One region of the Pseudoalteromonas sp. THAF3 genome, then DNA from elsewhere that is predicted to be linked to it. Evidence: predicted binding sites of a transcription regulator. Region 1 holds the regulator's gene; the other holds the start of a gene.
What was found. The regulator LexA, encoded in region 1, represses DNA repair genes until DNA is damaged. The targets are predictions, from matches to a motif close to TACTGTATNNNNATACAGTA.

Region 1 (16,889 bases):
GACTCCAACGAAATGGCCTTTAAGATCGCAGGTGCAATGGCAATGCGTAACGGCGCGCTTGAAGCGAACCCCGTGTTGTTAGAGCCTATCATGAAGGTAGAAGTGATCACTCCTGAAGTAAACATGGGTGATGTTGTAGGCGACCTAAACCGTCGTCGCGGTATGATCGAAGGAATGGAAGAGGCACCAGGCGGCTTAAAACAAGTGAACGCCGAAGTACCACTTTCAGAAATGTTCGGTTATGCAACTGACTTACGATCAGCTACACAAGGTCGTGCCTCGTACTCGATGGAATTCCTCAAGTACGCAGAAGCGGCTAAAAATGTAGCTGATGGAATTATTGCAGCTCGCGCTGTTAAGTAATTTGAGTTCGGTCCGATCTTCGGGTCGGACTTTAATTTCTTTATAGGAATTTTGAAAATGGCAAAAGAAAAGTTTGAACGTTCGAAACCGCACGTAAACGTAGGTACAATCGGCCACGTTGACCACGGTAAAACAACTCTAACTGCAGCGATCACTAACGTACTAGCAAAAGTATACGGTGGTGTAGCACGTGATTTCGCACAAATCGATAACGCTCCAGAAGAGCGTGAGCGTGGTATCACAATCGCAACTTCACACGTAGAGTACGACACTCCGACACGTCACTATGCACACGTTGACTGTCCAGGACACGCTGACTACGTTAAAAACATGATCACAGGTGCTGCACAGATGGACGGCGCGATCCTAGTAGTTGCGGCTACTGACGGTCCTATGCCACAAACACGTGAGCACATCCTACTATCTCGTCAGGTTGGCGTACCTTACATCATCGTATTCATGAACAAATGTGACATGGTTGATGACGAAGAGCTACTAGAGCTAGTAGAAATGGAAGTACGTGAACTACTTTCAGAGTACGACTTCCCAGGTGACGACCTACCACTAATCCAAGGTTCAGCTCTTAAAGCGCTAGAAGGCGAGAAAGAGTGGGAAGACAAGATTGTAGAGCTTGCAGAAGCACTAGATTCTTACATCCCAGAGCCAGAGCGTGACATCGATAAGCCATTCATCATGCCTATCGAAGACGTATTCTCAATCCAGGGTCGTGGTACAGTAGTAACTGGTCGTGTAGAAGCGGGTATCATCAACGTGAACGACGAAGTTGAAATCGTAGGTATCAAAGAAACTACGAAGACAACGTGTACAGGTGTTGAGATGTTCCGTAAGCTTCTAGACGAAGGCCGTGCAGGTGAGAACATTGGTGCCCTACTACGTGGTACTAAGCGTGACGAAGTAGAGCGTGGTCAAGTACTAGCAGCTCCAGGCACAATCACTCCGCACACGAAGTTCGAAGCAGAAGTATACGTACTGTCTAAAGATGAAGGTGGTCGTCACACGCCATTCTTCAAAGGCTACCGTCCACAGTTCTACTTCCGTACAACTGACGTAACTGGTGACATCCAGCTACCAGAAGGCGTAGAAATGGTAATGCCAGGTGACAACATCAAGATGGTAGTAGAGCTAATCTGCCCAATCGCGATGGATGAAGGTCTACGTTTCGCAATCCGTGAAGGTGGCCGTACAGTTGGTGCTGGTGTTGTAGCATCAATCGTAGAGTAATAGCTACTCTCGAGAAAAAGGTCGCTTAGGCGACCTTTTTTATGCCTGAAATTTGGGTGTTGTTGTAGGTTAGGCTAAAGCCCAACCCACAGGGGCTGATGTGGTAGGCAAGGCTTCAGCCTTGCAACCGCCCAAGACGGTCACATTCAAGAGGCAGTGCCTAGTCACAACCAATTATTCACAGCGTAGTGAGATTCAACTGTATCTGCGAATCTATACTCACTCATTCCTCTTGATATCATTGCGTCGCAATGAGAGCGTCTACCAGCTCAATGCTACCTCACCTATGATGTTGCCTACCGGAACGAAGCCCCAATAGCGGCTATCTAAGCTATTATCACGGTTATCTCCGAGCACAAAGTAGTGATTATCCGGCACTTTCCACTTTGATTTTCCTTGATAATATCGCTCAGTTCGTGGGGAAGCATGTTTGTTTAGCCAGATATTATAAGTGTGTTCCTCTATCGACTCTGAATAACCCTGATACGGCGGCTCGCTTATTGCGCCTTGCTCAATTTGAGGCAGAGCTCGCATAGGTGCACATTGAGCATCAAGCGTATCGCACGCGGGTTGAATGAATACTTGCTTGCCCTTCAGCGCTATTGTATCCCCGGGCAGGCCAACAACGCGACTTATGTAGTTGATACTAAGCTGCTCTGGGAACTGAAAGACAATAAGACTACCTCGCTGAGGCCTTTTGGAAGGGGATTCTTTTTTTAGTTGAATGCCCGCTAAGCGATGATTTTCATAACCGAGCTTATTTACCACCACAACGCTATTAGGCGTTAACGTAGGGCTCATTGAAGAGGATGGTGCAGCAAACAATTCAAAGGCATTGATTCGCGTAAACAATATAAGTACCAGAAATAGGATGAAACCTAACAGCGATATCCACCAGTTAGCATACCAACTACGGGGTTGGTTGCTGTCATAGTTTTTTGCGAGCCAAAGAGTGTGGATGAACATCAATATAAGTAATAAAAATGCGAGATCGATGTAGCTAGGTAAAAAAGGTGTCAGCTTGGGGCCTAATAGAGCGACCAGTGCAAAAAGGCCCAAATATGCGAAAAGTAATTGTCCTCTGTTAACATAAAGGAACGCGAAAGGTTGCATAAAAACACCTAAAATGACTGAAACCCAAGTATTTGGTTTCCATAGCTGTTTTTGAGTTGTCATACTTATCCTTGTATATCTTATTCTCCATGGTGGGAGTCATGACTCTACAACAATTCCTATTAAAGGCCAAAGGTATGGTGTTTTTTCAGTTAGGTTGAAGCGCGGTGTTTCTATTCGCTATTTACTGAATACCTTAAACCTTATTTTCCGTGTATCCATGTCGATGCAGAGGGATTGGGCTGATACATTGATGCTTATAAAAAGAAATGAGCATATGGTTGTAGGTCAGTCTTTAGCCCAGCCATATTTAGCATGATCATATACTAGAAATAGAGGTGCAAATACGGATGCTATAAGCTCGTTACTTCTGCAACTCCTGCTAATGCGTTAATAGCTTGGTTATGCTAACTTTTTGTTTTCCCTTTGACGAATTGGAGCAGTATGAAAGCAAGGCGATCGAGTTACATGTTGCGACATGGGGTATGTCGAAAGGAAAGCTGCTATTACATTCGGTTACCCCTCAACGATCACTTACCTTTTCAGATTTTATGACCTATTACTACGGGCTTGTAGCTGCATGATGAACCCCTTATTCCTAGCTCTTATTTTATGCTTTTTCTCATTTGGTCTTTCGGCAGATCAGCTGACAATTAAGCATGAAAATATGATGCCTAAAACTTTGGATGCAAAGGTGTCTTATTTAGGGTATAGCCCGAACGGAGGGGCGTTGCTGTTGTCCTCTTTTGTGCGAAAGGAGGCCTTTGTTGTCGCTTCTGATGGAAGTTTAAAGGCACTCGCTTTAACGCCAGCAGTAGATGAGCAAAGAATGGCTTACACTGATGAAGCCTTGTATTTTTTGGCGGGCTCGCAACTGTATAAATTGTTGGATAATGGAGAGTTGTTATCTATTAATCAGGCTGAGCCTGCTTTAGGTTATGATCTCGATGTCAGTCGCTCAGGCCACTACGTACTTTCAGGTAATTATGAATTGTTGCGCATTAACTCCTTGGATGCAGCAGCTAGAATGCTTAACGTATCGGGAGTTCACCCCAGCGATGATTTTACTATGGGATATGAAGTGCTATCGATGCAACGTGAAGTATCAACATGGTTAAGTGATAAAACTTTGCTTAGAGCGTGGAAGTTAGCTGATGCCCAAACGATCAATGACATCGAAGTTAGAGGTAAAGTGCGGACACATATTATTCTGAATGAAGCAGAATTTATCATTGCATACATCGTAGGCGATACAGTGCGCTTTTGGAATTACAAAACCAATACGCTATTAAAGCAACAACTGGAATTTGGGAATGATATCAGCTTAGGTAAATGGAATAATAAAGTTTGGCTACTTAGTGGCAAAACGCTCTACAGGCTTGTATGGGACGGAAATAGCGCCACTGCGCAGGAAGTATATCAAAGCAATGCTGATGAAGTCATTGACCCCCTCAGTCGGCATAACTTTTCTAGTGATGGTAAATATGCTGTGTTAACCGAGCGCAAGGGAGAGGCGTTCGACACTGCACTCTATCGGCAGGACCGCGATAGACAGTTTGTTAAGCTGAGTGAGCTTACTTTTGGACCTGGTCGTCTCAGCCTTCACCCAACAAAACGGGAGCTGGCACACTTCAGCTATGACGATAATACTCTGCGAATATACAGCTTTTAACTATGTGGTACCTCACTCGTATCATAATTGAGATGAGTGTATTGCGCTACCTTGTAGGCTAGGCCATCAGCCTTGCAATCGACAAAGACGCTCATATCATCAAAATTTGGGCTTTAGCGTTCAAACGTGTTTTTCACATAACGGTTAGGCTGAAGCCCAACCTACAGGGAGAGGTCACCCTGTTGGCAAGGCCTTCAGCCTTGTGATTGCAACCGACAAATACATTCCAGATTTCTGGGCTGAGAACACAAATGTGTTTGTCACATATGGTTAGGCTAAAGCCCAACCTACAGGGGAGGTCACTCTGTAGGCAAGGCCCTCAGCCTTGTGATTGCGACCGACAAATACATTCCAGATTTCTGGGCCGAGAACACAAATGTGTTTTTCACATAACGGTTAGGCTAAAGCCCAACCTACAGGGAGAGGTTACTCTATTGGCAAGGTCTTCAGCCTTGTGATTGCGACCGACAAATACATTCCAGGTTTCTGGGCTGAGAACACAAATGTGTTTGTCACATATGGTTAGGCTGAAGCCCAACCTACAGGGGAGGTCACTCTGTTGGCAAGGCCTTTAGCCTTGTGATTACGACCGACAAATACATTCCAGGTTTCTGGGCTGAGAACACAAATGTGTTTGTCACATATGGTTAGGCTAAAGCCCAAACTACAGGGGAGGTAGCTCTGTAGGCAAGGCTTCAGCCTTGCTACTCCAAAGGGCTAATTAAGTATCTGGGAAAGAGCCTTTATCCTAGTTTGGTTCATACGCAACTCACAATTATTTATAGCGGTCTCATACGCACTTGTGCCTTGCTCAATCTCGAATGCCTCAAGTTGACAACTTTGAGCCTTAAAATCGCTCCATGCCAATTGAGTTTTTTCTACTTGGTCGATTAATGTGTTACCTAATTCAGCCTCTGCAGCATAAGCCATCTGAATTTGCTCCCGTAAAAGCCTTAACTTGTTTGTTAGGCGGTGTTCGGACTCGTCTTTTTTCTGCGCTATGCATTGCTCGAGTTCAAGACTGTTGGTGGCATCTTCGCAATGGAGCTTTGTATTACTGGAATTAGCGGCACAACTAAATGTAATCAATGCCATGATAGCAAAGTATAATGCTTTCATTAGTTCACACCTTCGGTGGCTTTAGGTTTACGCTGTTCTAAATACTTCACACGATTTCTAGCCAGTTCATAGAGCCTTAAAGTAGTGGAGTTGCGAATACAGTCGATGAGCTCATTAAAGTCGTTATTCATACCAGCTTTCATCGAGGGATTATAGTAAAGTCTTGGTGTAAGAAGTTTACAAAGGCGTCTCTAATTAGAGGCTCTAAACGTTGCTCTCCGATCCTGAGAAACATTCCGAAAAAGCTCAATTCAAAGCGCCTTTGGCAAGGCTAAAGCCTTGCCTATTTATTGTCGGACTGAAGTCTGACCTACAGGTGAGCATCCCGCCTTAAAGCCCAGCGCTTTTGCTTCTTTTCTCCACCACCGCAGCAGTCATCCTTGAAATACAACACAAATCGCCAGCGCTGTTGTAAATTTTTATCTCCCACACTGATGAGCGGCCGCCTAGGTGCACGGGCTTGGCCACGGCTTTGAGTGTGCCGGTGCGTGAGGCTTTAAGGTGGTTGGCGTTGATCTCTTGGCCGACGCAGTAGTATTTGCGGGTATCGACCACAAAATTGGCGGCGTAGCTGGCCACGGTTTCGGCTAATGCCACGTAAACGCCGCCATGAACAATGCCCATGGGGTTATATAATTCGTTGCTCACAGGGAGGCAGGCGACCAGGTAATCGTCGCCTATCTCTGTGATCTCAATGCCGAGTTTAGTCATTAAGGTGCCTTTTTCACCTACACCTAAATCAAGCTTTTTACATAAGGCTAAATCAATCTCTTGGGCCCAAATACTCATCTGTACTCCTTAAACTGCAACGCGGGTAAAGGTTTTAATTCGGTGTTCAGTGGCTAATGTATCGACATAGTTGAGTACATGCTCTGGAAAGGTTAAGTCTTTGACTACAGTGAGGTTGCGCAGAAAAGGAAATAACGCCACATCGGCCCAAGTAATATGTTCTGGGGTTTGCAGCCATGTTAACTCACTCAATGCGTGTTCCATTGTGGCGATGTCAGCGTCGCTATTGGCTAACACGCTATCGAAAGATTCGCCCAAGCGCTGCTCTTTCTTCTCGCGAAAATAGCTGATAGCTGTATCAATAGCGTATTCCGGCAGGGCCAGTTGCGGCCAACGCACAAAGGTCAGCCGTAAAAAGGTTTCAAGATGCTTTTCAACCCACTGTTGGGCTTGATTAAAGTGCTCTCCCAGTGACAGCTCCTTGTTGGCAAGAGTACAGAAATACTCGGCAATATCTAAGCTTTCGGCCATCGCGGTATCATCATCTTTGACCAAAATAGGCACTATTTTTTTACCCACTAACTGGTTGGGCGTGGCCTCGTCATCGTTGAGTAGGAAGCGCACGTCCACCTCTAGCCCCAAGGCGCGTGCAACCAGTAATGACTTTATACAATAGGGGCAATGTTCAAATATAAATAGCTTCATAAAAAATACCTCAGAGCTTGCGAATTACTACCTTTTGGCCTTAGCTGTAACTAAACAATAGTTGCCGGACGAAAGCAAACTTTCGCCATTAGATCATCATGCAATATGAATCCGTTTACGAATTTTGGTTTACTCACAGCAGTCCACAGGATTGGTTTAAAAAAAGCGCCGATTTTGACGCCACAGTAAAAAAGCAATTTTTACCTACTTACGAGGCAGCGCGCCAAGGCGAGCTTTATTCTTGGCGAAAATCTGCTCGAGGCGCGTTATGTGAAATTATAGTGCTGGATCAGTTTCCTCGTAATATGTTCCGCGATACGGCCCAAGCGTTTGCAACCGATGCACTGGCTTTATGTTTGGCGCAGAATGCGGTGGAGAAAAAGTTTGCTTTAGAGCTTGATGATACCGAGCGTAGTTTCTTATACATGCCCTATATGCACAGTGAGAGCCAGGCGATTCATGTGGTGGCCGAGCAGCTTTTTCGGCCCTTAAGTAACTATAAATATGAACTGGCTCACAAAGAAATCATTGACCGTTTTGGGCGTTATCCACATCGTAATGATATTCTCGGTCGGCAATCGAGCGACACTGAACAGGCGTTTTTGAATCAGCCTGGTAGCCGCTTTTAGTTAAGGGCTTTGTGCCCAGCGCTTCGCTTGTTCACGTTGTTCATAACGAAAGGATTTAACTTCTGCATGAATAAAGTGTGCGCCAAGGTGCTGGGCAAAGTTACCAAGCAACGAATTGGTGGCAATGGCTACTTTATTCACCTTTTGATGATGGTCGCGCACAAATTGCAGATGAGAGAGTAATGCGGCAAATGAGTCCCAACCCGGAAAGTGTTCAGTAGCAATAATGAGAGCATGTAGCTTTGTATGCTGTTCAATATAAGGGTCGATAATACGCACGGCTGCTGCAAAGTCTTCTGCTGTCAGCTGGCCTTGTGGTTCGAGTAGGGCGGTATTGTGTGTTTCGTGTATAGTGATATTGAGCATATATCCTCGCCAACGAGTTCATTGGATGCTCTATCAATATAGAATATTTACTTACAAGCGGTTGGTTATTGGTGCAAGGTTGTAGGTAGTGCGCTGAGGTTTAAAGTTTCACCTACGCAGCTTTGCAGCAAACTCTGAACTTGGTCTTTTTCGTTTTGCGAGTAGCGAAGGTCATACTTGCTCATGATGTAATTAAAGCGCTGAATGTACTGACAGCGGTAATCTTGATGCGGCGGCAACCATTGCCAAGGGCCTTTTGCGCCTTTGCTACGATTTAGGCCATCATCAACAGCAAGCAAATTCTCCATATCGTTGGCAAATTGTGCCTTTTGCGAACGACTCCAGGTGGCAGCACCGTGTTCATAGGCAAATTTAAGCGGCACAATATGGTCTATATCTAAGTCATCGTCATTGCGTAGTAACTGCCCCGAATAAGGGTCATGCCACTGGCCGCTGGTGACGGTGCAGCGCGCTTGAGTGGTGTAGCTTACATCACTGTGTGATTGGGCAATCAGCACTTCAGCACGGGCATCTTGGCAGTCGTGATCGGTGTCTAGCCAATGTGGCCAGTTACCCCGATGATAACTATTTTCTGATGTTTGTTTAGTGTAGTTCTTTGGTAAACGTCCACCGTCTGCTAGACAGCTTTCTAAGTTCGCATAGGGAGTGAAAGATTGAGTGCGTTGATAATGAGCCGAGTCTTCAGGGTGACAAAGGCCGCTGCGCGACATCTTGACCGTATCGGCTTTGCACGCACCTATCGTCAGTGCCGAAATAAGTAAAAGGAACGCTGAAAATACACCTTGGCGAGTCATCTAACTGCTTAATAACATGACTAAAATAGCGCTACTTTAAAGCATTGTCGCGCATTCGTCACCTATCACTTTATGAGTATGAGGTGAGGTTGCATATGAATAAAAGCGAAGTTGCATTAATTAAGGTTGCAATGGTCAGCAAATTCCCTGATTTTATTTGCGATTTTCATTTAACTGTATATACTCACAGTTAAATGTACTGTATGGAAACCCAGTTGTATGCGCCCATTAACTAAACGCCAATCGCAAATTCTTGAGCTGATTAAAGTCTTTATTAAAGATACCGGCATGCCGCCGACGCGTGCAGAAATTGCACAAACACTGGGGTTTCGCAGTGCTAACGCCGCAGAAGAACATCTTAAGGCGTTGGCTAAGAAAGGCGTAATCAAAATGAAGCCTGGCGCGAGTCGAGGTATTCAATTGGTCGAGGAAGAAGAACCCGAACAATTGGGCCTGCCTTTAATTGGCCGTGTTGCTGCGGGCGAGCCCATTCTTGCCCAACAGCATATAGAGAGTCACTGCCAGATAGACCCATTGTTGTTCAAGCCTGCTGCAGATTATTTGCTGCGCGTAAATGGCATGAGTATGAAAGATATCGGCATTATGGATGGTGACTTATTAGCGGTACATCGCACTCAGGTGGCTGAAAACGGCCAAGTGGTGGTCGCGCGGGTTGATGAAGATGTCACCGTGAAGCGCTTAGAAAAAGCAGGGCGTAAGGTTCTGCTGCATGCAGAGAATGAAGAATTCACACCCATCGAAGTCGATTTAGAGAACGAATCCTTTAATATTGAAGGCTTAGCTGTAGGTGTGATCCGAAACGCCGACTGGATGTAATTAAATTTACTTATTTTGCCTCTAATAGGTCTGTTATTAGGGGCTTTCCCCATGTTTCCTCCTTAGCCACAGTGCTTTCTAACAGCTTGAATCTCCCTGTTAATTTATTAATAAAACGTAAACAAAAATAGTGTATTAACTTGCTATTAGCTCAATCTTTGACTAATTGGTTATATTACAGGCTTTGCTGGTCGGTTTTTCAACAGTTTATTTAGGGTCAAAGTTGTCGACTGGTAAAAGCATAATAATAACGAAGATTGGGTATTAAGCTGTAACCGCCTCTTCCTTGCATTGCGCAACAATAAGGAGATGGTACACATGAAGAAGCTGAGCTCCCTCATGTTGCTATGTCTGTTATTCCCTCAATTGGTGTCCGCGAATAGCAAGTACAACTTGCGCCAAGGGGTAACTGACATTAGCGAAAATGTTTACCAACTACACATGACCATATTTATTATATGCTGTGTGATTGGTGTGGTTGTTTTCGCGGTGATGTTTTGGGCGCTGCTCAAACACCGCAAGTCAAAAGGGGTCACCCCCGCTACCTTTCATGAAAGCACCAAAGTAGAAATACTTTGGACAGCGATTCCATTTGTTATTCTCATAGCCATGGCTGTACCGGCCACCAAAACCCTGATTGCTATGGAGGATACAACAAAGGCCGATATCACTATTAAGGTGACTGGTTCACAATGGAAATGGCACTACGAGTATATGGGCCACGATGTGGGCTTTTACTCACTGCTGTCAACGCCTCAAGAGCAAATCAAAAATGCGCAAAATAAGGGCGACAATTACCTCCTCGAAGTAGATAAACCCTTGGTTATTCCCACTAATCAAAAAGTACGTTTTTTAATGACCTCAGATGACGTCATTCACTCTTGGTGGGTGCCCGATTTTGCAGTAAAGAAAGACGCTAACCCTGGGTTTATCAACGAAGCTTGGACACGCGTAAACGAACCGGGTACGTATCGCGGCCAGTGCGCCGAGTTATGCGGTAAAGACCACGGTTTTATGCCGGTGGTCGTAGAAGCAAAACCCCCTGAAGAGTTTGACGCTTGGCTGGCAGAGCAGAAACAAGCGAAGCAAGCTCAGGCGCAGGCCGATGCTGAGCTGCTAGAACAAATCCTCTCTGAAGATGAGCTAATGGCATCGGGCGAGCAAGTGTACATCACGCGCTGCGCAGCTTGTCATCAGCCTACGGGGCTTGGTTTACCTGGAGTCTTCCCCGCCATAAAAGGCAGTCCAATAGCCACCGGCGATATTAACGACCATATCGATATTGTGGTGCACGGTAAGCCAGGGACTGCGATGCAGGCATTTGTCGGTCAACTTACGCTTAAAGAGTTGGCTGCGGTGGTTACTTACCAACGCAATGCCTTTGGTAATGAAACCGGTGACATCGTTCAACCAAGCGTGATTCAGGCCTATATTGATGGGGAGGAACAATGAGTACAGCAGCTGCAACACATGAACATCACGGGCCTGCAACCGGAATAAAACGCTGGCTTTTTACTACTAACCACAAAGACATCGGCACCTTGTACTTATTATTTTCGTTGTTGATGTTTTTAACCGGTGGCGCCATGGCAATGGTGATCCGAGCCGAGTTATTCCAACCAGGACTTCAGCTGGTTGACCCTCATTTTTTCAACCAAATGACCACAGTACATGGTTTGATTATGGTCTTCGGCGCCGTGATGCCTGCCTTCACGGGCTTAGCTAACTGGATGATCCCCATGATGATTGGCGCGCCAGATATGGCTTTGCCGCGAATGAATAACTGGAGCTTTTGGATTCTGCCATTCGCTTTTGCCATCCTATTGCTGTCGCTGTTTATGGAAGGCGGCGGTCCAGCCTTTGGATGGACCTTCTATGCGCCCTTATCAACCACCTACAGCAACGACAATACTGCCCTGTTTGTATTTGCCATTCACATTATGGGGATAAGTTCCATCATGGGGGCCATTAATGTCATTGTGACCATCGTTAATATGCGTGCTCCAGGGATGAAGTGGATGAAATTACCGCTATTTGTGTGGACCTGGTTGATCACTGCGTTTTTATTAATTGCAGTGATGCCGGTGTTGGCGGGTGCGGTGACCATGGTGCTCACTGATAAGTATTTTGGCACTGATTTCTTCAATGCAGCCGGTGGTGGCGACCCTGTGATGTTCCAGCATATCTTTTGGTTCTTTGGTCACCCGGAAGTGTACATTATGATTTTGCCAGCGTTTGGCATTATCTCCACCATAGTTCCTACCTTTTCACGCAAAAAACTGTTCGGCTATTCGTCCATGGTATATGCCACGGCCTCCATCGCCTTGCTGTCTTTTGTGGTGTGGGCCCACCATATGTTTACCACCGGTATGCCACTGGCCGGGGAATTGTTCTTTATGTACTCGACCATGTTGATATCGGTGCCAACGGGAGTAAAAGTATTTAACTGGGTAGCCACTATGTGGCGCGGTGCCATCAGCTTTGAAATACCAATGATGTTTGCTATCGCCTTTATTGTGTTGTTTACCCTCGGGGGCTTCTCAGGATTGATGTTGGCAATTACCCCAGTGGATTTCCAGTACCATGACACCTACTTCGTGGTGGCGCACTTCCATTATGTTTTAGTGACAGGGGCGGTGTTCTCGATTATGGCCGCTGCTTATTACTGGCTGCCAAAATGGACTGGGCACATGTATAGCACCACGTTAGCGAAATGGCATTTCTGGCTGTCGTTGGTTAGCGTTAATGTGCTGTTCTTCCCCATGCATTTTGTAGGTTTGGCGGGTATGCCACGACGTATTCCAGACTATGCGCTGCAGTTTGCTGATTTTAACGCCATTATCAGTATTGGTGGTTTCGCCTTTGGTCTCTCTCAACTGCTGTTCGTTGCCGTGGTGTTCAAGTGCATCAAGGCTGGAGAGCAAGCACCAGCGAAAGTGTGGGATGGCGCAGAAGGCTTGGAGTGGGAGGTGGCATCTCCGGCACCCTACCACACCTTTGAAACGCCACCTAAGGTGCAGTAATGAACCACGCACCGTTATTAAAGAAACTAGTCATCAGCGTCATCGGCATGTTTGCGTTCGCCTTTGCCTTGGTGCCGCTTTACGACGTGTTCTGCGAAGTAACAGGGCTTAATGGTAAGCCCTCACTCGAACAGGCGCAGCAAAGCGAGCATGTGGATGACTCTCGCGAAGTGACGGTGAGCTTTACAACCCATGCGCAAAGTGGTGCCCCCTTTGAAGTGTTAGCGCAAAAGCAAGAAGTGGTGGTGAAACCCGGGGCGATGACAGTGGTGACATTCGCCGCAGCGAATACCAGTGGTGAGCCGAGAGTCATGCAGGCTATTCCATCTGTTTCTCCAGGGCTCGCAGCCAAGTATTTACACAAATTGGCGTGTTTTTGCTTTGACCAGCAGCCGCTACAAGCCAATGAACGGCTTGAATACCAATTGCGCTTTTATGTCGACCCTGCGTTGCCGCAGGAGTATGAGGAATTAACGCTATCTTACACCCTCTTTGATATCAGCGCTAAGCGACAAGACTTACTCGCAGCGCAAGCGCGATAAACCGAGCGAGGTTAACGAAATGAGTAATCAATACGAAAAATATTATGTTCCGGAGCAAAGCCCCTGGCCGATAGTGGGGGCTGTTGCGTTGTTTTTTATCGCTGTGGGCGCGGGTCTTAGCGTTATGCAGTTAGAGCAAGGCGGTGGCTCTGGTACCTATTGGCTTATTGCTGGTATTGCGGTGCTGGTGTACATGCTGGTGGGGTGGTTTCGCAATGTGATTAATGAGTCACAAAGTGGCTTGTATTCGGCGCAAATGGATCGTTCTTTTAAACAAGGAATGAGCTGGTTCATTTTCTCAGAAGTCATGTTCTTTGGCGCTTTTTTTGGGGCGCTATTTTATGCCCGTATGTTGGCTGTACCTTGGCTTGGTGGTGAGGGTAATAACTTGATGACCAACGAAGTGTTATGGCCTGAATTTAGCGCCTCATGGCCGCTAGAGTTAACACCAGGCGGTGATACAACTCAGGCTATGGGATGGCAAGGTTTGCCGCTAATTAATACCATTATTTTGCTAGTTTCTTCGGTGACTTTACAGTTTGCGCATACTGCAATTGAGAAAGACAACCGTAAACAGCTTACGGTGTTTCTTGCTCTGACGGTGATACTCGGCGCGGTATTTCTGTTTCTTCAAGGGGAAGAATACATTCACGCATATCAGGATCTAGGCCTTAAGTTAGACTCGGGTATTTATGGCAATACCTTCTTCTTGCTCACAGGCTTCCACGGTATGCATGTCACCTTAGGGGCGATCATGCTTACCGTGGTACTCATTCGCGTAATCAAAGGGCACTTTAGCAGTGAAAAGCACTTCGCATTTCAGGCTGCGGCTTGGTATTGGCACTTTGTTGATGTGGTGTGGTTGTGTCTATTCGTATTTGTGTATGTGTTGTGATAGGAGAAGGGTTAAAGCGCAGCAAGCCAGCTTGCTGTGCGAGCAGAATAATAATCAGGACGATGGCGCACAAGGCAACACGTTTGCCTAAGTAGTGCGACATCGGCACCTTGGAGTCAGACTTCAGCATAGCCAACATGGCACGGAATAAGGTGTATATGACAAAAAGTAGCAGCGCAACAATAATAATTTTTATAAGCACAGTGCAGTTTTCCTCTAATTGGTGTGCGAGTGAATACTCATAAGCTTAGCGCATTTTTGTGGAGTAGCATTGTCGTGTTAGTAGTAAGTACTTGTGTAGGCTTGGGTTTCTGGCAGTTAGATCGTGCCGAGCAAAAGCAAGCGCGCGAGCAGCTATTGCAGCAATGGGCCAGTAAAGGGTGCATTCCTTTTACCCAAGCTCAGCGCCTGATCAATTCAGATGTTGATGCCACAGGTATGCAAACCGCAGTGTCTGGTCGTGTGCTTCAGCATTACTGGTTGCTTGATAACCAGGTTTATCAAGGCCGGGTTGGCTATGACGTATTGGTGCTGGTTATGCCTCAAGGAGCTAGTCGGTGGCTACTGATCAACCTTGGCTTCATTGTTGCGCCAACAACACGTGAGCAACTGCCTCAGTTGCAGCTACCGACACAGATAACGCTTGATGATGTGCTCATTAAAGAAGGCCCGTTAGGGTCAATTACCTTGGCGCAAAGCTCACCATCAATGGGTTGGCCTAAGCGTGTACAGCAAATCGACATAACACAAATCGCGAATCAAGCGAGAGTTCCCGTTTATAATTTTATGGCGTATGCGCAAACGCCTTCGCCGTTAGTTGCTACCGAGCCACATTACCAGCCTGTGACCATGCCTGCAGAAAAGCATATAGCCTATGCATGGCAGTGGTTTCTCATCGCCTTAGCGGCGTTATTGATTGCGCTTACCGCCTTTTGGCGTGCAAGGAGAGGGTATGACAAATCGTAAACCATTAGTGATTTTTATTGCTTGTTTCATTATTCCCGTTGTTGCGGCTATTGCCGTTCTTAAAAGTGGCTGGCTACCAGCAAGTACCAGTAATAACGGCACTTTAATGAGTGAGCAGGTGGAACTTGAACAGTGGGGCCAGTACCCCGTGTCGCCCTGGACTATCGCGCTAGTGAATCAAGCTGATTGTGGCCCTTGCCAAGCTCAGTGGCAAGACATGCAGTCGCTCTATGTAGCGCTCGGGAAAAACCAAAGTAAGGTGCGCATGGCAGTACTAGGGGAGAGGCCACGCAGCGCCGAGGTACCCGAGGTGTTGCATGTGGATTCAGTGCCCAGTGCATTAAAAGCAGGTCATCTGTACTTGATAGATCGCCATGGTTTGGTGGTATTGGAATATGACTACGCTGAGCAGGAGCAGCAAAACCGACTTATCCACAAAGGATTACTAAAAGACATTAAAAAACTACTTAACTATTCTCGCAGCAGCTAACGAGGCCAGTATGACAAAAAATTATAAAACTCTGGTGTTATGCACTGCCATTCTCGCAGTGTTGGTGGTGGGCTTGGGCGCTTATACACGTTTAAGTGATGCAGGGCTTGGGTGCCCGGACTGGCCCGGTTGTTATGGCTTTCTCACCGTACCCGATCAAGCCCATGAAATACAAAAAGTGCAGCAGCACTTTCCTGGTGCGCAGGTAGATCAAGGTAAAGCCCTCAAAGAGATGGTGCATCGCTATTTTGCCGGCGGCCTAGGCTTATTGATCCTAGCTTTAGCAGTGTATGCATTACGCCATGCAAAGTTGCCCCATGTCCCGTTGCGTCTACCAATGGTGTTGTTGTTACTGGTTATTTTCCAAGCCTTACTGGGCATGTGGACGGTGACCATGAATTTACAGCCTTTGGTGGTGATGGGGCATCTTCTTGGTGGCTTTTCCATTGCTAGCTTACTGTGGTTACTTTACCTGCGAACCCATTCTCAGCCCGTATTTGGTGGCGACCCCGGAGCGCGAGCAAGTCTAGGTTGGAGCCTGTCCGCGTTATTTGTGGTGGTGATACAGGTTGCCTTAGGGGGATGGCTCGCGGCAAATTATGCAGCCACACATTGTATTGGTTTCCCGATGTGTGCGGGCAGTGAGGCGTTCTCACTCAGTAGTGTTTTCCAGCTACCTACCGAGCACAGTAATTATGAATTTGGGGTGTTGTCGTTCGAATCGCGTATGTCTATTCATCTATTGCATCGCTTTGGCGCACTCATTACCGCCGTGGTGTTGCTCAGTGCCATGTGGCAGGTATTTCGCAGTGCGCAATCACAGATGATTAAACAGGCGTGTGGCTGGGTTGTGGCGGCCTTAGTGGCGCAAATAAGTTTAGGTATCGCGTTAGTACAGATGAGTATTCCGTTAAATGTGGCACTTGCCCATAACTTGATGGCGCTATTGCTATTACTGACCTTAGTGCGGTTGTGTTATCTACAAAAATCAAAAAGTTAATAAGGGAGCAGGCTATGAGCAAAGCGATTTATTGGCAGTACGGAGATAGTAAAGACACCACATGGCGCGATTATTTAGCCATGTGCAAAGCGAAGGTTGTGCTGATGTTGGTATTAACCGCTTGGGTTGGCGTAGCTTTAGCTCCCGACATGGGGCGTAGTTGGTTATTGCAAGCAGTGAGCCTACTGGGTATCGGCTTATTATCAGCAGCCGCAGCGGTAATTAACCATATTGTGGACCGAGAAATTGATATGAAAATGGCCCGCACCCGCCATCGCCCTGTGGCCCGTGGCAGAGTGAGTGAACGCAATGGCTTTATGTTTGCAGCACTGATTGGTGGGCTTGGGTTTGCTGCTTTGGTTAGCGCTGCTAACTGGCTGTGT
Region 2 (16,889 bases), 930 kb from region 1:
GCCGAAGCTCGCTTTTTCAGACATTAAACAAGTTTAGAACTTGAATGTTACGTTTGCGTGGAAATAACGACCTAATGTGTCGTAGAAACCCGCAATCGCATTACCGTTGGTAGAAAGTGAACCGCCTACTAATGGTGGCTCTTTATCCATGATGTTATTAACACCCACTAATACGCTGGTGTAATCATTGATAGTGAAGCTACCTTTAAGGTCTAAGTAACTTTGTGAACTGATACCATCTTGAACAAGCGTATCAGGACCTGTGTAGTCACTGACTTCACCATAATAACGCCATTTCAAAGTTGCACGCCAGAAACTTCCCGTATCGTAGTCCATAGTGAACACGTGACGCCACTCAGGTTGCGCGAAACAACCATCATTGAGATTGCTTACACAATCGTAAATGTCAGAAATTCCCGGTACGTTGTCATACTCTTTAGTAATGAAATAGGAGCCAAGAAGGTTAGTCGATAAAGTGCCACCAGCAACCTCAAAATCATAGTTGGCAGACAGATCAATACCTTCCCACGTTAGCTGACCTAAGTTAACGTCAAAGGATGTAATTTGACCACTACCTACCCATAGGCTGCCATTTCCTGGAGTACGTTGTACATTGTCGCAAAATGATGCGTCACCAGTTTTTGCACATTGCTCTAATATAATTAGAGGATCAATATTATCAATTGCACCTTCTAGTTCGATATCCCAGTAGTCAATAGTGAAGTTTAATCCTTCAATTGGCTCAGCTACCAAACCAAAAGTAACTGTATCGGCGATTTCAGGTTTTAACTCCTGATTTCCTCCGAAAAGTCCATTGTACTGAGAAGCCGGACTAGGATTAATTGTACCGTACTGAGCTGCTGTTACACCTGTGTTTGCACACTGCGCAGCACTTAGCTCTGGTGTAGCTCCGGCACAAGGGTCTGAACCTTCCCAAAGGCCTGTTGTTTCTTGCGCAAACAATTCGCCATTGTTAGCAGCACGTACCGCACGGTTATAACTAGCGCGAACTTTCCAGTCTGACGTGATATCCCAGTTAATTGCGGCTTTATAAGCAGGCTCAGAGCCTGAGGTGCTGTAATCTGACCAACGATAAGCTAAATCAAGAGTGAAGTTTTCGAAGCCGGCTTTACCCTCAACAATTGGTAAACTTACCTCTGTGTAAAATTCAGTTACATCGTAACTACCTTCCAAACTCTTAGTTGTGCCACCTTGACCTAGAAGAAGACCTTGCGCGTATACTTCATCCGCTGTACGTTCGAAGGTTTCTTCACGGTACTCTGCACCAAATACTGCTGCGATTGGGTAATCAGAGCTCGGTAGCGAGTAATCAAATTCACCTGATACGAAACCACCTAGGATGAGCTGTTCAGTAACACCATTCAAGATAGCTGTACCTGTTAATGCTGCAGCCGCTTCAGGAGTCACGCCCTCGTAAGTAAACACCTCGTAAGGAATACATCCCTCTGTGTCAGCACAGCTTTCACCATTCGCTGAAAGCGCTGTGGTAATACGTGGACCAAAGAAGTCATTGATATATGCTGACGACGACGACGTTGAGCCGTATTGAGCAGTCACATCATACGTCCAAAGATCGCTCAGCTCACCACGTGTACCAAGTACCATTCGGAAAGAACTATGCTCTAGCTCATCGGTACGAGGACCACCTTCAACATTTCGCTTACCAATATAAGCACCTATAGAGTCATCGTCGCCAATTCCAAACGCATCTTTAAATTGTTGGCGTTGAGCATCAGAAAACAATGGACTAGAGATTGGCAACTCATACGCCGTATCAAAGAACGTTCCAGACTCAGCGATTTGCGCGCCTGTACGGTCTCGCATGAACATTGTCTCTAGATAAGGGTTGAAGTGCTCATTAATTTCATAGTTAGCAAATAAACCAAAGGTATGACGCTCATCAGGACGCATAAAATGGTTGACTGGCGCATAGTTATAGCGGTTGGAGCCATCATCAGGGACAAACGTTCCATCCGGGGTTAAGTTCCAGAAAACCTCTTCACTAGCGTTATAAGTACCACCAGGACCATTAAGCGGAGCAATAAAGAAATTTGGCACAATAGCGTTGGCAGAACCACCACACTCAGTACCTGCGGCGTTCAATGCACATGAAGAGTAGTCACGCGCTCCTTGACGCAATTCATTTTGCTTGGTGTAGGTTACATAACCAACTGCATGACCTTTACCACCATCAAAGGTGCCGCCAAGTGTTGCACTAAAATCGAACGCCGCGCCATCAAAACCATCGCTGCCGCTTGGGTATTCGAAGCCCTTCTCGTCCATCAACCCTTGCATGTACTCATTGTCATTATCGTGTTGGTACGCAGAGCCGCCTATATCAACTTGGAAACCTTCGAAATCATCATTCATTACGAAGTTAACAACACCCGCTACTGCATCAGCACCATAAGTTGTTGAACCACCACCGGTCATTACTTCAACGCGTTTAATTAGTGCAGCTGGAATTTGGTTAATATCAGCTGATTGTGTGTAAATACCACCAGCCTGTGCACGGCGACCATTGATAAGTACTAGTGTACGCTGAGGACCCATACCACGAAGGTCAAGCGTTGCTGTACCGGTTGCGCCATTTGATTGGAACGCAGTTTGCGATGCCTCGATTTGCGGCAGGTTATTCATGATATCTTCGACGCGGGTAAAGCCCGACATAGCGATATCTTCTGCAGAGGTTACTTGTACTGGAGTAGCTGTTTCAAGATCAGTACGTTTGATACGCGAACCGGTTACTTCGATACGCTCAACATCATCAGCACCTTCTTCAGCAGCAATGGCACTTGCTGAAATGCCTGCTGTTGAAGCAGCACCAAAAACGAGTGCTAAACGCACTGATTTTGCGATTTTGCTATTTAACATTAGATTCTCCCTGGATCACTTGTAGACGTGATTGTTTTTATCTCGGCTGTTAACCGTTTGTAATTAAATGCACTAAGTAATGCACTTTGGTTACGATAATAAACAATTAAAGAATCTAGGGTCAACACCAAATTAACAAAACACCTCCAAAAGTAACAAGCAATCAAAAAACAGACAGAACAACACGACACCATATTGGAAATCTGGAGCAAACCAAATCAGCATGTAAATAGCAGGTCTTTAAGATTAAATTAATGTAAACTGACTATCTAGAGGGCAGTGAAGCGATGCGTCGCACACATCAGCAATATCATCGATGATGGGTTTTAGCTGTTTCTCAAGGTAATGTGCTAAGTCCAGTGGCCTACTGCTAGGGGTGCAGCGAGGACCATCAACTGTTATAACGTACTCAACCCAATCACCTTTAGTGTAACTTTGAGTACTATTTCGTGCAGCTTTCACATGAGGGGGGGTTGCTTTGGTGTATTCATCAGGGTTTTTGCCTAAGCGTTTGGCATAAGTTAAGAGCTGAGCGCTATCCCCTTTCTTTAAAGTGTTAACATAATTATCAACGATATGTTGCAGGTTTGCACCAGTGAATAATCCTTGAAACAGTTCACCTTGAAACTTTCTCGCCAGTGGCGTCCAATCGCTACGCACCGACTCCATGCCTTTAAAAACGAGCTCTCGGTGCTTCTGGACCAATAAACCAGTGTAACGTTTCTTCGTTCCCACGTCTTTATGCCTTGCCTTGGGCATAAAAAAAGGTCGATATAGGCTTTCGTATTCAAGCTCCAAATAGCTAGGTATTCCATAGTTTTGTTCAAGTGTTTGCCGCCAACGGTTGTTAATTTTTATCACTAACTCTTTGGCTAACGTATGACTTTGTTCGTCACTAAGCTCTTCGGGTAGTGCGATAAAGGTAGAGTCGGTATCGCCGTAAATCACATCAACACCATATTCAATCAGCCACTGTCGCGTTGTTTGCATAATATCGTGCCCGCGCAGGGTAATCGAACTGGCTAGTCTAGGGTCATAAAAGCGACAACCTTTTGAGCCAAGCACGCCGTATAGGCTGTTCATGATAATCTTAATAGCTTGCTGAAGATGAGGGTCGCGGTGCTTTTTGGCCTCTTGGCGGGCCTGTGCGAGGCTGGCAACCAAATCAGGAAGATGATGTTTGCTGCGAGAAAAAAATGCCTCATGATACCCAGCAATTGCGTCATCAGGAGCATTGAGCCCTTCTATTAAGCCCATGGGATCGATACAAAAGGTACGAATAATACTCGGATAAAGGCTTTTAAAGTCAAGAACTGCAACATTTTGATAAAGACCGGGCACCGAGTCCATCACATAACCGCCTGGGCTGTCGAAGGTCAATCCATGATCGCCTAAATTAGGAGCCACATAACCACTGCGATGTAACAATGGCAAATAAAGGTTAGTGAACGCCGCCACCGACCCTCCTAGCCGTTCCAATGGCAGCCCTGTAAGCTGGGTCCGCACAATAGCAAAGTCGACCAATTCAAGACGAGCAAAGATGGCTAATACAAGCTCACAGTCTTTTAAGTTATATTCAGCAAGTTGCAGTTTATCTTCGTTGAAAAGCCGGGAAATCTCGGAAACTTTGTCTTTGTTTTCGATAAGCTTTCGCTCGCCAAGGATTTCGTGGGCAACATTATCAAGGGCAAAGCTGGGGTAGTAATATGTGGCGTTTTTAAGCATATCAATGCCATCAAGTACAGCGCGCCCGGGAACTATAAGCTTAGCGACTTTTCCTCCGCGCCACACAACCGCCTCGTTATTGCGTCCTAAATTAAGACGAATACCCAATTGTTGAGCGCGATAGCACAGCAGCTGAAAGTCAAAGTCGACCACATTCCAACCAACGATCACATCAGGGTCTATATGGTGTATGTGCTCTTGTAACCGCACGAGCAAAGCGGCCTCATCCTCAACATATTCAAGCCACGGACGCTCTTCGGTGCTACGCCCAACCATCAGCACCTTTTTAAACCGTTCACTTACCAAGCCAACACTGTAAAGCACACCATCGCCACTGCATTCAATATCCAGCGATAAAACCCGCAAAGTGGGCCGGTAGTGAGGATGGCTTTTAAACCGCGCTTGGACTAAGGAGCCATTAGCACTGGAGGTGCCGTCTACCCAAACGCCGCCGCGAATAAATCGCTCCATTAAGAAACGCTCGTGCGCGCGGATATCATCTTCGTATAACGTAATCCCCTGCTCTTTAAGCTGTTCTCGCGCTGCATAAAACTGATTCAAGTGCGTAAAATAACACCCTGCCATGGGTTTACCGGCAAAAGAGTGCAGCGTTACTGCGCGTATATCACAAGGCAAATTAGCGGCTTGGAGCAATTTTATCACTCGCTGCTGCTGCGATTGGGCAACGAAAAATACCGCAGACTCAGCGACAGCTTGTGCTTTAACTGGGCCGTTGTCTGTAGCAAGCCAAAAGACATGGCTGATACCATCGCTCAGTTGCCGTGTTTGCGCGGAAAGGATAAACCCTGCTATTGGAGCCAACCGAATACCTATAGAAGTGAGTAAATACAGCGCGTTGTTTTCTATGTTTTGCCCAAGCATCACGACATAAGTGAATTGTCACTTGAGTCATATGCAGCCACACTCTAAAATGGTCGCACTGTAAATATATACATAAGTTGATACACCATGCTATCCGATCCGCTGAAAAAAACAATCCGAAACGCTCATCAGCGGATAGCTTCAAGCATGGACGATTATCGCCCTCGTGCTAGCCAAAACTACTTGGTCGCAGAAATAGCAAAAACACTCGCTGGTGAATATGACAAAAAGCAACGCATTTGCGTGGTCGAAGCCGGAACCGGAACCGGCAAATCTTTGGCATATTGCTTAGGTGCCTTACCACTGGCACTCAAACGTAATAAAAAGCTGGTGATTGCAACCGCTACAGTGGCCTTGCAAGAGCAGTTGCTCTATAAAGAGTTACCCTTTTTTGCCCAGCACAGCGGTCTTACTTTTAGTTATGATTTGGTCAAAGGCCGGGGGCGCTATATCTGCGCCCATAAGCTCCATAACGCCGTCAATGGCGAACAAGAGCAACTCGCGTTGATGCCCACTTTAAACTCTCCTTTGAGTGACATGGAGCAAAAATGCCTGCATCAGCTGCATGATGCTTACCAAAACAAACAGTGGCAAGGTGACCGAGACTCATGGGCCGACGTGATCCCAGATCGCGTATGGCACCTTATTGCCTGTGATAAGCATGCCTGCCAACGGCAGATGAAAGCACACCAAACCTGCCCTTTCCATCTTGCGCGGCAAAAAATAGCGCAAATGGATGTGTTAGTGGCCAACCACAGTCTATTGTTGGCCGACTTGGAGCTCGGCGGTGGCGTGATTTTGCCGGAGCCAGAAAACTGTATTTATGTCATTGATGAAGCGCACCACTTACCGCATATCACTCGCGACTTTTCATCTGCAGCAGCCACCTTAAAAGGGACTCAGGATTGGCTCGAGAAACTACTCAAATTCAGCGGCAAAATGGCGCAAACCATTTTTAGCGCCAGCGCATCAGGTAGCCAGTTTAAACTCAATGATGCCCTTGATGATGTGGCCAGAGGCATGAAAGCCGTGCTGAGTATGCTTGATAGTGCAGACTTTCAATATACCGAAGACGACACCTATCGTTTCTCTCACGGAGTGCTGCCCCAACAGCTCACAGTGCAAGCCAAAGATATCAGTGAAGCCAGTAAAACGGCACTACGCACCCTCAACAAGATGCACGAAGCGCTCAGTAGCGACGTAAATGATGGCGATGTGAAGCCGTTTATTGCTGACCCTATTTTAGCCGAAAGTGGGCAATATATAGCCCGTTTAGAAACGCTACAAAAGCTGTGGCAAAGTTATGCTAAAGAAAGCGAAAGCGTTCCCCATGCCAGGTGGATAAAGCGCATGGAGTATAAAAACCACCATGACTACCTCCTGAGTGACTGCCCTATTGAAGTGGGGTTTTACCTCAAAGATAAATTATGGCGCGAGTGTGCAGGAGCGGTATTGTGCTCGGCCACGCTCAGCGTCTTGGGCTCCTTTGAACATTTTGCCCATGAAAGCGGGCTACGCTCAGAGCAAGGAGTTAAGTTTATCAAGGTGCCCTCACCGTTTGATTACCCCAATCAAGCGCAGCTGCATATTCCCAAAACCGAGTGTGAACCAACCGACAAAGCGTTTAGCGATTACCTTGCCAAAGCACTGCCCAATACCCTAGATAAATCCAAAGCCAATCTGGTGTTGTTTGCTTCCTATTGGCAAATGCACCATGTCGCAGAGCGTTTGCGTAAACAAGGGTGGGATATTTTAATGCAAGGCGAGCTCTCTCGGGATACACTGATCCGACGCCATAAGCGCCGTATTGATGATGCCCAAGGCAGTGTGCTGTTTGGCACCCAAAGTTTGTCTGAAGGCCTCGATTTGCCAGGCGATTACCTGACTAATCTAGTGATCACAAAAATCCCGTTTGCGGTGCCCACCTCACCGATTGAAGAAGCGCAAGCAGAGTTTGTAGAGCAAAAAGGAGGCAACCCGTTTTTATCCATTACCGTACCGGACGCCGCCAAGAAATTAGTACAAAGCTGTGGTAGACTGCTGCGCAAAGAAAGAGACAGTGGTGTTATTACCATTTTCGACCGCCGCTTAATCACCAAGCGTTATGGTAAAGCCATGCTCGATACCTTGCCGCCCTTTAAACGAAAAATAGATTATTAGATGTTTGAACTAGCTCTCGACCCATCGACTTGGGCCATTTTATGCGCCGTAGCCCTTGCTGCAGGCTTTATAGATGCTATCGCCGGCGGCGGCGGTATGTTAACCGTACCTGCCCTACTTACTGCCGGATTACCCCCGCACTTAACTCTGGGGACTAACAAGTTAGCGGCCAGTTTTGGCTCACTGACAGCCAGTGTCACCTATTACCGTAAACGTTTGTTCGACCCTAAATTCTGGGCTGCGTCGATTCTAGCCACCGCTATCGGCGCTACCCTAGGCACCTTATTGGTCGATAGTATGAGCACCGAGTTTCTCAACAAACTCATTCCTGTGGTGATCATCGCCGTCGCTATCTACTCCTTATTTGGCAAGCTCAGTCCACAGCAAAGTAACGATTTACCGCTGCTCTCTGGCGCTATGCGTATAAAACAGTGGCTCCAAGGCTTAGCCTTAGGCTTTTTCGATGGCATGGCTGGCCCGGGCACGGGCACATTCTGGACCGCGTCAAATAGCCTCCTTTATAAAATGAGCCTGTTGATCAATTGCGGTTTAGCCCGCTCGATGAATTTTGTCAGTAACTTTATTTCGCTGATCACCTTTGTAGCACTCGGTCATGTTAACTTCTTACTCGGCGCCACCATGGGGTTATTCTTGATGTTAGGGGCCTGGCTCGGGGCTCATTCAGCTATTCGCTTCGGCTCAAAAATGATCCGCCCGGTATTTAACACCGTTGTTATTGTGCTAGCACTGAAACTCGTCTATGAGGCTTATTTATAATGAGCTCTGGCCATGCATTAGCGCGATTACAGCAACAACTGGAGCGTCTGCGCAGCGATGCTGAACAGTTTGATAAAGCCAATTGGTTTGCTAAAAATCGTTTTATGCAATCCAAACATGCATTGTTCGATCGCAGTGTGTTTAATAGCAAAAGTATGCTGCTCGTTGATTACGTTGATGAAGTGCAAACGCAACTTGAAAGACTCACGAGAAGCCTTGAGCATCAAGGTCGTCATCAATATGGTTTCGCTCTCACGCACATTACCGAGCAAATAGAAGCCATCGTCAAAGTGCTTAAAGCAACCTCTGTGTGGGCGAAAGAAAATACACCTACGGCGAGGGCAAAAAAGTACCAAAAAGCGGTGAAAAAAATTATTCAGCCAACCAATGAGCTTTATCAAGAGCTGGCTAAAAATCACGAATTTGAACGTCGCTTGGGGCAAATGATTGACGACCGCAAACAACAGATGCATGGCGCTGATGCCACCACCGTTGCTAAGTTAAATCAGGAAGTCTTAGCGCTGCACGCACGCTTAGGACGCTGTCGTAAGGCCATTAGCGCCTGTGAAGAAAAAATACAATTAGCAGAGAAACAAGCGATACGATGAAATTATTTTATCACCCTATCTACTCTCAGCTCGACCTACCTGCTCACCATCGTTTTCCAATCAGTAAATATCAACAACTCTTCGACATGCTGTGCGCACACCCAGAACTCAAATCAGGTTTTACTATTAGTTGCGCCGAACCTATCTCGGTGAGCACGTTAGAGCTTGCTCATGATGCTGACTATGTTAATCAGTTCATCACTGGCACGTTGGCGGATAAAGCGCAAAAACGCATCGGCTTTTGCCACAGCGACGCATTGGTAGAGCGCACCCTACAATCAGTTGGCAACACTTTGGGCGCAGCCCAAGCGGCACTTAAAGACGGGGCCGCGATGAATTTAGCGGGCGGTTACCACCATGCCTTTGGCAACTATGGCAGTGGCTTTTGTATTTTTAATGATGCTATCACCGCAGCTCGATATTTGTATCAAGTGGGGCTCATTGATAACGCCCTTATTATTGATTTAGATGTTCACCAAGGTGATGGCAGCGCCGCCATCGCTGAAAGGGACGACGCCATTACAACCTTGTCATTGCATGGTGAGCGCAACTTTCCACGCATCAAGCAAAGCTCAGACTACGACTTTGCTCTGCCCTTGCATTGCGACGACCGTGTTTACTTGGAGACACTCACACAAGCGCTAAAGTTAACGCAGCGTCTGCATCGCCCGGATATTATTTTCTATAATGCCGGGGCCGATGTACACAGCGATGACGAGTTAGGAACCCTGAGCCTAAGCTTGGCCGGTGTCGGCGCCCGTGATGCTCAGGTGCTTACTCATGCTAAACACCATCAAATCCCAATTTGCACTATGCTTGGCGGCGGATATCAACGCAATGTAGAGCAGCTTGTCAAAGTACATTGGCAACTTGTAGAGCAATTTCATCAGTGCTTTATATTGGACAGTTAGGTAACCTGAGCTATGCTAATTAAGATGGTATAGTTACGGGAAAACAGTGAGTTATGAAACTACATGACGACGTCCACAATTATTACGAAAAGTTGGTATTAGAGGAAATCGATCGCCAACAATTGCAGCATATGTATGACAGCGATACACTAGCGGACCTATGTTGTACGGTGCTCAATCAACTTCCACCCCGCTATATTCGCTTTGATGTTGACATGGCATTTTACCTATCCACAGCTGAGGCTGAGCAAATGCAGGAGAAGGTTGAGGCCGCCGTAAAAGTAGCCTTAAGCCTAATCGCAAAGCGAGGAAGTCATGCCCAAACCCGAGAACAATCTCGATAACGCACCAGAAGAAGTAAAATTAGCCGTAGACCTAATCATGCTGTTGGAACAAAACGACATTGAACCAAGTACCGCGCTCGCGGCACTGGATATTGTGCGCCAAGATATGCAAAGGCGATTACAATCAGACTGAGTCGTCTAATCTAAACCGCGTCAACTGTCCTCGCTTGCTTTAACTTGAAAAAGCGACCCATTAACATAAGTTCGGGTCGCGCTTAAGCGCATCGTGCTCAAGCTTAGCCAGCTCTGCGATGAGGCCATCAATTAACCCCATAGCCTGTTCCGGGTGCTCACTTTTTAATATTTTATCCGCTTGCTCCGCTAACGCTTGAAGCTGCTCGAAACCAAACATTGCAGCGCTTCCTTTAAGGGCATGAACCGACTTACCAAGCCCGATCAGGTCCCCATATCTGGATTGGTTTTCTAGCTGCACCCGCTGCTCAGCCAACCCTGATACATAGTCATCGCGAAGAGCCTGCATATCCGACTCAGGCAAATCAATATCAACAAATTGCTCCGGCAGTGCGAGATAGTGGGCAATCTTTTTAGCAAACTGCTCTCTGTCGATGGGTTTACCAAGGTGATCCGCAAATCCAAGCTTTAAATATCGCTCAATTTCATGGCTCATGGTATTCGCCGTGAGTGCAATCACCGGCGTAGTACACCCCGTCGCTTGCAAAAACGACAGTGCTTGCTCGCCATCCATAATGGGCATTTGGATATCCATCAACACTAGGTCGAAGTCTCTTTCCAACGCCTGAGTGACAGCTAACTGACCGTTTTCGACCCAAGTCACCTGCAATCCCATGCGCTCCAATATACGTTGCAGCAATTTGGCATTATCACGGTTATCCTCTGCCAACAGTACATGGCCATGCAGCTCACTTTGAGCGATACAGTCCTCACTATGCTCATCCGCATTGAGCGCTTTGCTGTAGCTCTCTAACCACTGCGTTTGCTCGGTTGTTTTAAGTGCCAAATCTACAGTAAAAGCGGTGCCCTGCCCCTGAATACTCTGCACGTCAATGTCGCCACCGAGCTTGCGCGCCAAGCTCTTTGATATATTTAGGCCCAACCCAGTGCCACCGTATTTACGTGAAGTGGAAGAGTCCGCCTGATAGAAGGCTTCAAATAGCTGAAACTGTTCTTGCTCGCTCATGCCAATACCGGTGTCTTTTACGGTGATAATAAGGCGCTCACCCTTTGCTGCAACATCAATATTAATGCTGCCAACACTGGTAAATTTTAAGGCGTTGGCGGTTAAATTTAACAGTATTTGTCGTAACCGAGTGGCGTCGGTGTAGATATAGTCCGGCAATGGAAAGTGGTAATGCAACGAAAATCCCAAACCTTTATCGCGAATTTGCTTACCAAGAATAGACTCCACTTGGCCTATGGCGCTAAATAAGTGCGTTTTCGCGCTTTCGACTTCAAGACGGTTTGCTTCTATTTTCGACATGTCGAGAATATCATTGAGTAACCCAAGCACATGGCGGGCGTTTTGTGCAATCACATGGGTCGCTTGGCTTTGCTCATTCGCTTTTACATCCCCTAATAACAGCCCTTCAGCGTAACCAATGATAGATGTCATAGGAGTGCGGATCTCATGGCTCATGTTCGCCAAAAAGCGAGTTTTTGCTTCGCTGGCATCCCGTAGCTCAACCGTTAACGCCTGCAACTCACCCGTACGCTCTTGCACTTTTGCTTCAAGATTTTTAGTTAATTCAACATTGGCATCATTAATCAGTCTAAACTTGTCGGCCACGGCAAAAGCGAGTAACAACGCATCCAACGCTGTACCGATTAAACCAAGGTGATACAAATTAATATTGACCGAAGGCAATAGCCCAAGATTAGTTAAGTTGCCCACCATATTTGGTAGCGCCATACACATGTAAGCCAACACAAAATAACGGGCTGGTTTGTAGCCTTGCATTATTCGTCTAATACCAATGTAAAGCCCTAAACACAGCGCTATCGCGGTCGCGAATGTGGCCCAAATAAACCCAGCTCCGGGGGAGATTACACTTATTGGCAAACCAATTAACGACACCCATGAGAAGATTAACGCTCCTCGGGCAAATCGTGGATGGGTCTCATTAAGCTTGAGCAGGTGGATGTAAAATAGGGTGTTAGCCAAAGGTGTTAGAATAAAGCCAAACCAGTGCAGAGCGGTCAAGTCGATGGCAAAAAGCTGGCTCGGAATATGAAAGAAGTGACTCCATGCAAACACCCAGGCAGCAGTAAAAAATGCATAGTAAAGATGGGTTTTGTCTTTTGAGCCTAGGTAAATCAATAAGTTATAGAGCCCCAGTACAATACCCACACTGAAACACAGCATCATGATGAGGTTTTCCCAAATCGCTTGCTGCTGATAGTCACTCGGCGTAGATAGCTTTATCTTTGGCGGGGTATAAAATGCCGCGCTATGAAACTCGGTCACGATAATTACCGACTCATCTAACGGCAGGGTGAGTGTTTTCCCATAGTGAAAAGCAAACTCATACTGACCGCGCTCACCGCTTTGATAAAGCGTGCTTCCTGATTGCGTAAATACCTGCGTATTAATGACAGATACCACGCTATTGTAGGGGGCATACACCCACTGCTGCTGCGAAGACTGATTCGTGACCTTGTAAACGCTGACGTAACGCCCACCAAATAACTGCGGACGCTCTACTTTAGGCTGCTGTTCCAGCCAGCTAAGTAACTGTTTTTTTGATGTCGGTAATTGAGCTGTTTCGCTGATGCGGTAGTAATGGGGTGGCGCGTCAAAATCCATGGAATTCTGTGTTACCACCACGTGCTGCAAACTCGCCGAATGTGTCTGGGCACTTATCAGCAACAGTAACCCCATCAATACCTGTATTAAGTGCCTCGTCACAACAACCTCAAGGATCTATCTTAAAAATGGAAGGTTACATCCAAACCTACACGCCGGCCTTCGCCCTTGAAGTCTTCATACATTCCTAAAAACTCGCTGAGATCGAACTTTAAATGGCTGTAGTGTGTATCAAACACATTTTTTGCCCATAACCTTGCTTGCCATTGCTGGTAATCGGCCACAATATGCGCATCCCACAGTGTATAATCGCCTTGAGACGCAATAGGGTTTTCGTTTTGATCAAAATAATAATCTGATTGGAAATCAAATGACACCCCCGCCCTCATATCGACGTTGGTCCATACCCACGAGTAAGCCAGTGCGCCATTGATATTCCACTTAGAGGTAAATGGCAACCTATGGTCCGTCAAGGTGTTGCCTAAGGGATCTGTATATTGCTCAAACTCTGCATTAGGGATATAACCAAGTGCTAAGTGTGCACGCCAGGGCCCTTTAGGGCGATAGTGCATTGCCAGCTCCGCTCCGCTAATACGCGAACTAGCGACATTTTCCAACAATTGCAAAGGCGGTTGCTGTGGGTTAGCTGAAGCTTGATTCATGAAGACTTGTTGGTCGTCGTACTGATAGTAAAAAATAGCCCCATCAAAACCAAACCCTGAGCGCATTAATGGCGTTTTAAACCCTATCTCATGGGCACTAAGCTGCTCTGGTCCGTAGTTAGCCTGTTGCGCCTGCTCTGGCGTAGATAAGAAACCGCCATTGTAGCCCCCGCTCTTGTGGCCGTCTGAATAACGATAATAATAAAGGTTATCACGGCTATCATTGTAGTGCAGCGCCAGCTCCGTAGAAACGCCGTCATCATCTTGCTGTCCACTGACTTGGTAATAATCAATGGTGATGCCGCCTTGAGGGTCTGCGGCAATCGGCACATTGAGTGTGGAGAGAGAATCATACTCGACAGTTTCATCGCTGTAGCGTACCCCAGTTATCAATGCCCAACGCGGCGATAACTGCCATTGGGCATGAGCAAACAGTGCCCAAGAGCGAGTGTCTATCTCGTTATCGTATAAAAAATTAGCCGTCAGGCTCGGGTCTAAGATGCCGCGAAAGTCACGCAGCAAATCATTATTATTTAACTGCTCTATTTGCTCGGATAACTGATATGCACCCAAAGTAATATGATGCTGCTGATAGTGCCCTTGCAGTCTTAGTTCGTTGCTCAAGCTGCGTGTCTGCAACCCGAGGTTTCCCTCGCACAACCGCGCGAGCGAGCCATCGCAATTAAAACCATGGTCGCGCTCAAGGTCGCTCACTCCCAGTAACCAGAGCGCTTGCCAGTGAGTGTTCACTTGCCAACCTAACTCATTAGTGAGTCCCCAACGGGTGGTTTCATGAGCATTGTTGTTGTTTACCTTCACCGCCCAGAAGTCATCGCTGCCATCATTAAAACCAAATGCGTCAACACACCCACCTTGGTTAATTTGAGCCAATGTACAAGGTGAGCCATCGCTGGGAGATATAATTCCGATGTTTCCGACAGGCTGTGTCAGTCCCTGCCAGCGACTGTACTCAACTTTAGTGAACCAATTGAGCTGTTGCCACTGCCCTAAATAACTAACCCGGGCGTCATTTTGCTCAAGGCCGGCTTCGGGGTAGGCTTGGGCTAGGTTGTAACTGGTGTAATCATATTTCTGGTGATTTAACGCTACTCTCAAAGCTTGCTGTTCGGACAGCTGCATATTCCCCACCAGCTGCGCTTGACGCCAATCATCACTGCCGATAGCGCCTTTGGCGTAGCCGTAGTTATCGAACTCAGGGCGTGCAGTGCGCACTAAAATTGCGCCCCCTGTGGTGTTACGGCCAAAAAGCGTACCTTGTGGCCCTTTCAGAACCTCCACTTGCTGTATATCGTATAGGTTAGCAATTTGATGGCTGGCAGAGCCGCTGTTTACCCCATCAACATACAAACCGACCGGGGAAGTATTAGCGGTATTGTAATCAATCAGCCCGACACCACGAATATTAATGGCCGGCGGTGTACCTTCGGCGGCATTTTGCGATATTTTCACATTTGCCGAGAACCGTCCTAACTCGGTGGTATTTTTGATAGCCGCATCCGTGAGCTGTTGCTCGCCGATATAGGTAATCGATACACCGACTTCACTGGCTTGCTGAGCCCGTTTTTGCGCGTACACTTCGATCACTTCCATCTGCTCATCAGCTGAAGTTTGTTGAGCCTGTGCGACCGTCGTACAAGCAAAAGGTATACACAGCAGAGTCCGCTTAAGTTGCCAAGTCATTTTTTTATAACGCATTAATTTAATTATTGATCTTAGTATAGAAGAAACCTCGTCATAACAGTAGCGTGTTACCAAGGTAAAAAGCCGCGCTCACCACTAATATGGGTTGGCACGCCGGATAGCGCCCGTGCTGTTTGCATGCCAGCCATCACCGCCGCCTCTACACAACCGGCATTAACGCCGGTGCTAATCCAATCTCCAGTAATGTAGAGGTTGCTAAAGTCGGTTTCTTGCGTATGCAAACGGTACTGACTCGTGCCAGTTAATGACAACACATAACGCTCGCTGGGGTCGAGGTTTACGCGCCAATATTGATAATCAAAACGTTGCTCACCCTGTGCGCTCGCAGGAGCATACAAAGTATGCCATTGGAAGCCTTCCCTATCGCCAGCTTCTGGCCACAGCCAATGCATGCTGTGCTTGAGTTTGTTGAGGCAATTGTTTTTCACGTTTTGCAATTGCTGCTGCACAAAACCCGTGTCGCTCGCGGGAGGGAAATCAGCGCACGTATACGCGCTGCAAAAATACGCGACATTAACTGGTTGATTATCCTCTGGCCACTGTTCCCAGTGTAATAGGTGTGCCATCGCGGCCCAGGTGTCGAAGGGCTTGGAAAACGCGCTGAGGATAGGCGGTTTTGTCGATGCTTGCCAACCTAGCTGCCGGTCGTCTTTATTTAGCCACAGCTGCATTGCTTGGGTCGCCACGGTGCCAAGCTCCTTAACACTCGTCGCTAACCGAGTGTCTGTTGCTAAAAGCGCCGGCGCTATATGCTCCATGCTTGCCACTGATACACCACATATCACATGATCAAAGTCCACTGCGCGCTCAAGGGTAATGCGCTCAAGCGGTGCAGAGAAATGACGCTCATACACAGCCTCCCAATCACTCCAATGTGACTCTAGGTTTATGTTGTGGGTCTTTAATAGTTGCGCTTGGTCTGCGTTAATTTGTGTATATAACGGCTCACTTGGCCAGCAAGGTAAGCCGTGGATATCCACTAAAGGATGATAATCTGGGTGCTTAAGATCAACTTGCTTGCACAGCTCAATCTTTTGCACAAAGCGCCCGCTACTGTCGGGATACAATTGCTGCACCTGATGAAAAAAGGCAAATTTCACGCCGCGCTGCTTTAATAGCTCGTAGATGGGCGCAAAAATAACATCGCCCATTCCCGCTTGCATCTTCCACATTACGCCGCCACGGTAACACAGCAGAATTCGTAGGATAGCCAAGGCTGCGACCCCCGCCTCCACATTCGGTTTGCTAAAATCGCCATCTTGGTAGCCAAACACTAAGTCGTAAAACCCTCTTACTGGAGCGCTATCAACGCTAAAGTGCGGGTCTGCACCATTATCGCTAAGCCACTGGCGTAAATCACGGTCATTAATACTGGCAAAGCCACGCTCATGAACTTTGTCGCGTATTAAACCAACCAACAT

Region 2: dinG (ATP-dependent DNA helicase DinG) is a predicted target of LexA. The motif match lies at 5,559-5,578, and genes of this name have one in related genera.

What each region holds. Positions count from the first base shown of each region.
Region 1 is NZ_CP045418.1:2,978,064-2,994,952, reverse strand. Features, by position in the region: gene fusA (elongation factor G) at 1-363, shown strand, start outside; gene tuf (elongation factor Tu) at 421-1,605, shown strand; gene lepB (signal peptidase I) at 1,867-2,718, opposite strand; gene FIU82_RS14020 (hypothetical protein) at 3,299-4,390, shown strand; gene FIU82_RS14015 (lysozyme inhibitor LprI family protein) at 5,108-5,509, opposite strand; gene FIU82_RS18800 (hypothetical protein) at 5,509-5,640, opposite strand; gene FIU82_RS14010 (PaaI family thioesterase) at 5,840-6,298, opposite strand; gene grxB (glutaredoxin 2) at 6,308-6,943, opposite strand; gene FIU82_RS14000 (DUF924 family protein) at 7,042-7,572, shown strand; gene FIU82_RS13995 (STAS/SEC14 domain-containing protein) at 7,573-7,938, opposite strand; gene FIU82_RS13990 (HNH endonuclease family protein) at 8,004-8,753, opposite strand; gene lexA (transcriptional repressor LexA) at 8,973-9,590, shown strand; gene coxB (cytochrome c oxidase subunit II) at 9,909-11,042, shown strand; gene ctaD (cytochrome c oxidase subunit I) at 11,039-12,613, shown strand; gene FIU82_RS13970 (cytochrome c oxidase assembly protein) at 12,613-13,155, shown strand; gene FIU82_RS13965 (cytochrome c oxidase subunit 3) at 13,175-14,050, shown strand; gene FIU82_RS13960 (DUF2909 domain-containing protein) at 13,950-14,189, opposite strand; gene FIU82_RS13955 (SURF1 family protein) at 14,282-15,016, shown strand; gene FIU82_RS13950 (transmembrane cytochrome oxidase associated protein) at 15,003-15,506, shown strand; gene FIU82_RS13945 (heme A synthase) at 15,517-16,506, shown strand; gene cyoE (heme o synthase) at 16,521-16,889, shown strand, end outside.
Region 2 is NZ_CP045418.1:2,044,290-2,061,178, forward strand. Features, by position in the region: gene FIU82_RS09405 (TonB-dependent receptor) at 34-2,895, opposite strand; gene FIU82_RS09410 (DNA polymerase II) at 3,142-5,442, opposite strand; gene dinG (ATP-dependent DNA helicase DinG) at 5,590-7,662, shown strand; gene FIU82_RS09420 (TSUP family transporter) at 7,663-8,439, shown strand; gene FIU82_RS09425 (primosomal replication protein) at 8,439-9,047, shown strand; gene FIU82_RS09430 (histone deacetylase) at 9,044-9,958, shown strand; gene FIU82_RS09435 (late competence development ComFB family protein) at 10,012-10,302, shown strand; gene rsmS (pleiotropic regulatory protein RsmS) at 10,274-10,435, shown strand; gene FIU82_RS09445 (7TM diverse intracellular signaling domain-containing protein) at 10,496-13,186, opposite strand; gene FIU82_RS09450 (TonB-dependent receptor) at 13,207-15,462, opposite strand; gene FIU82_RS09455 (NAD(P)-binding protein) at 15,516-16,889, opposite strand, start outside.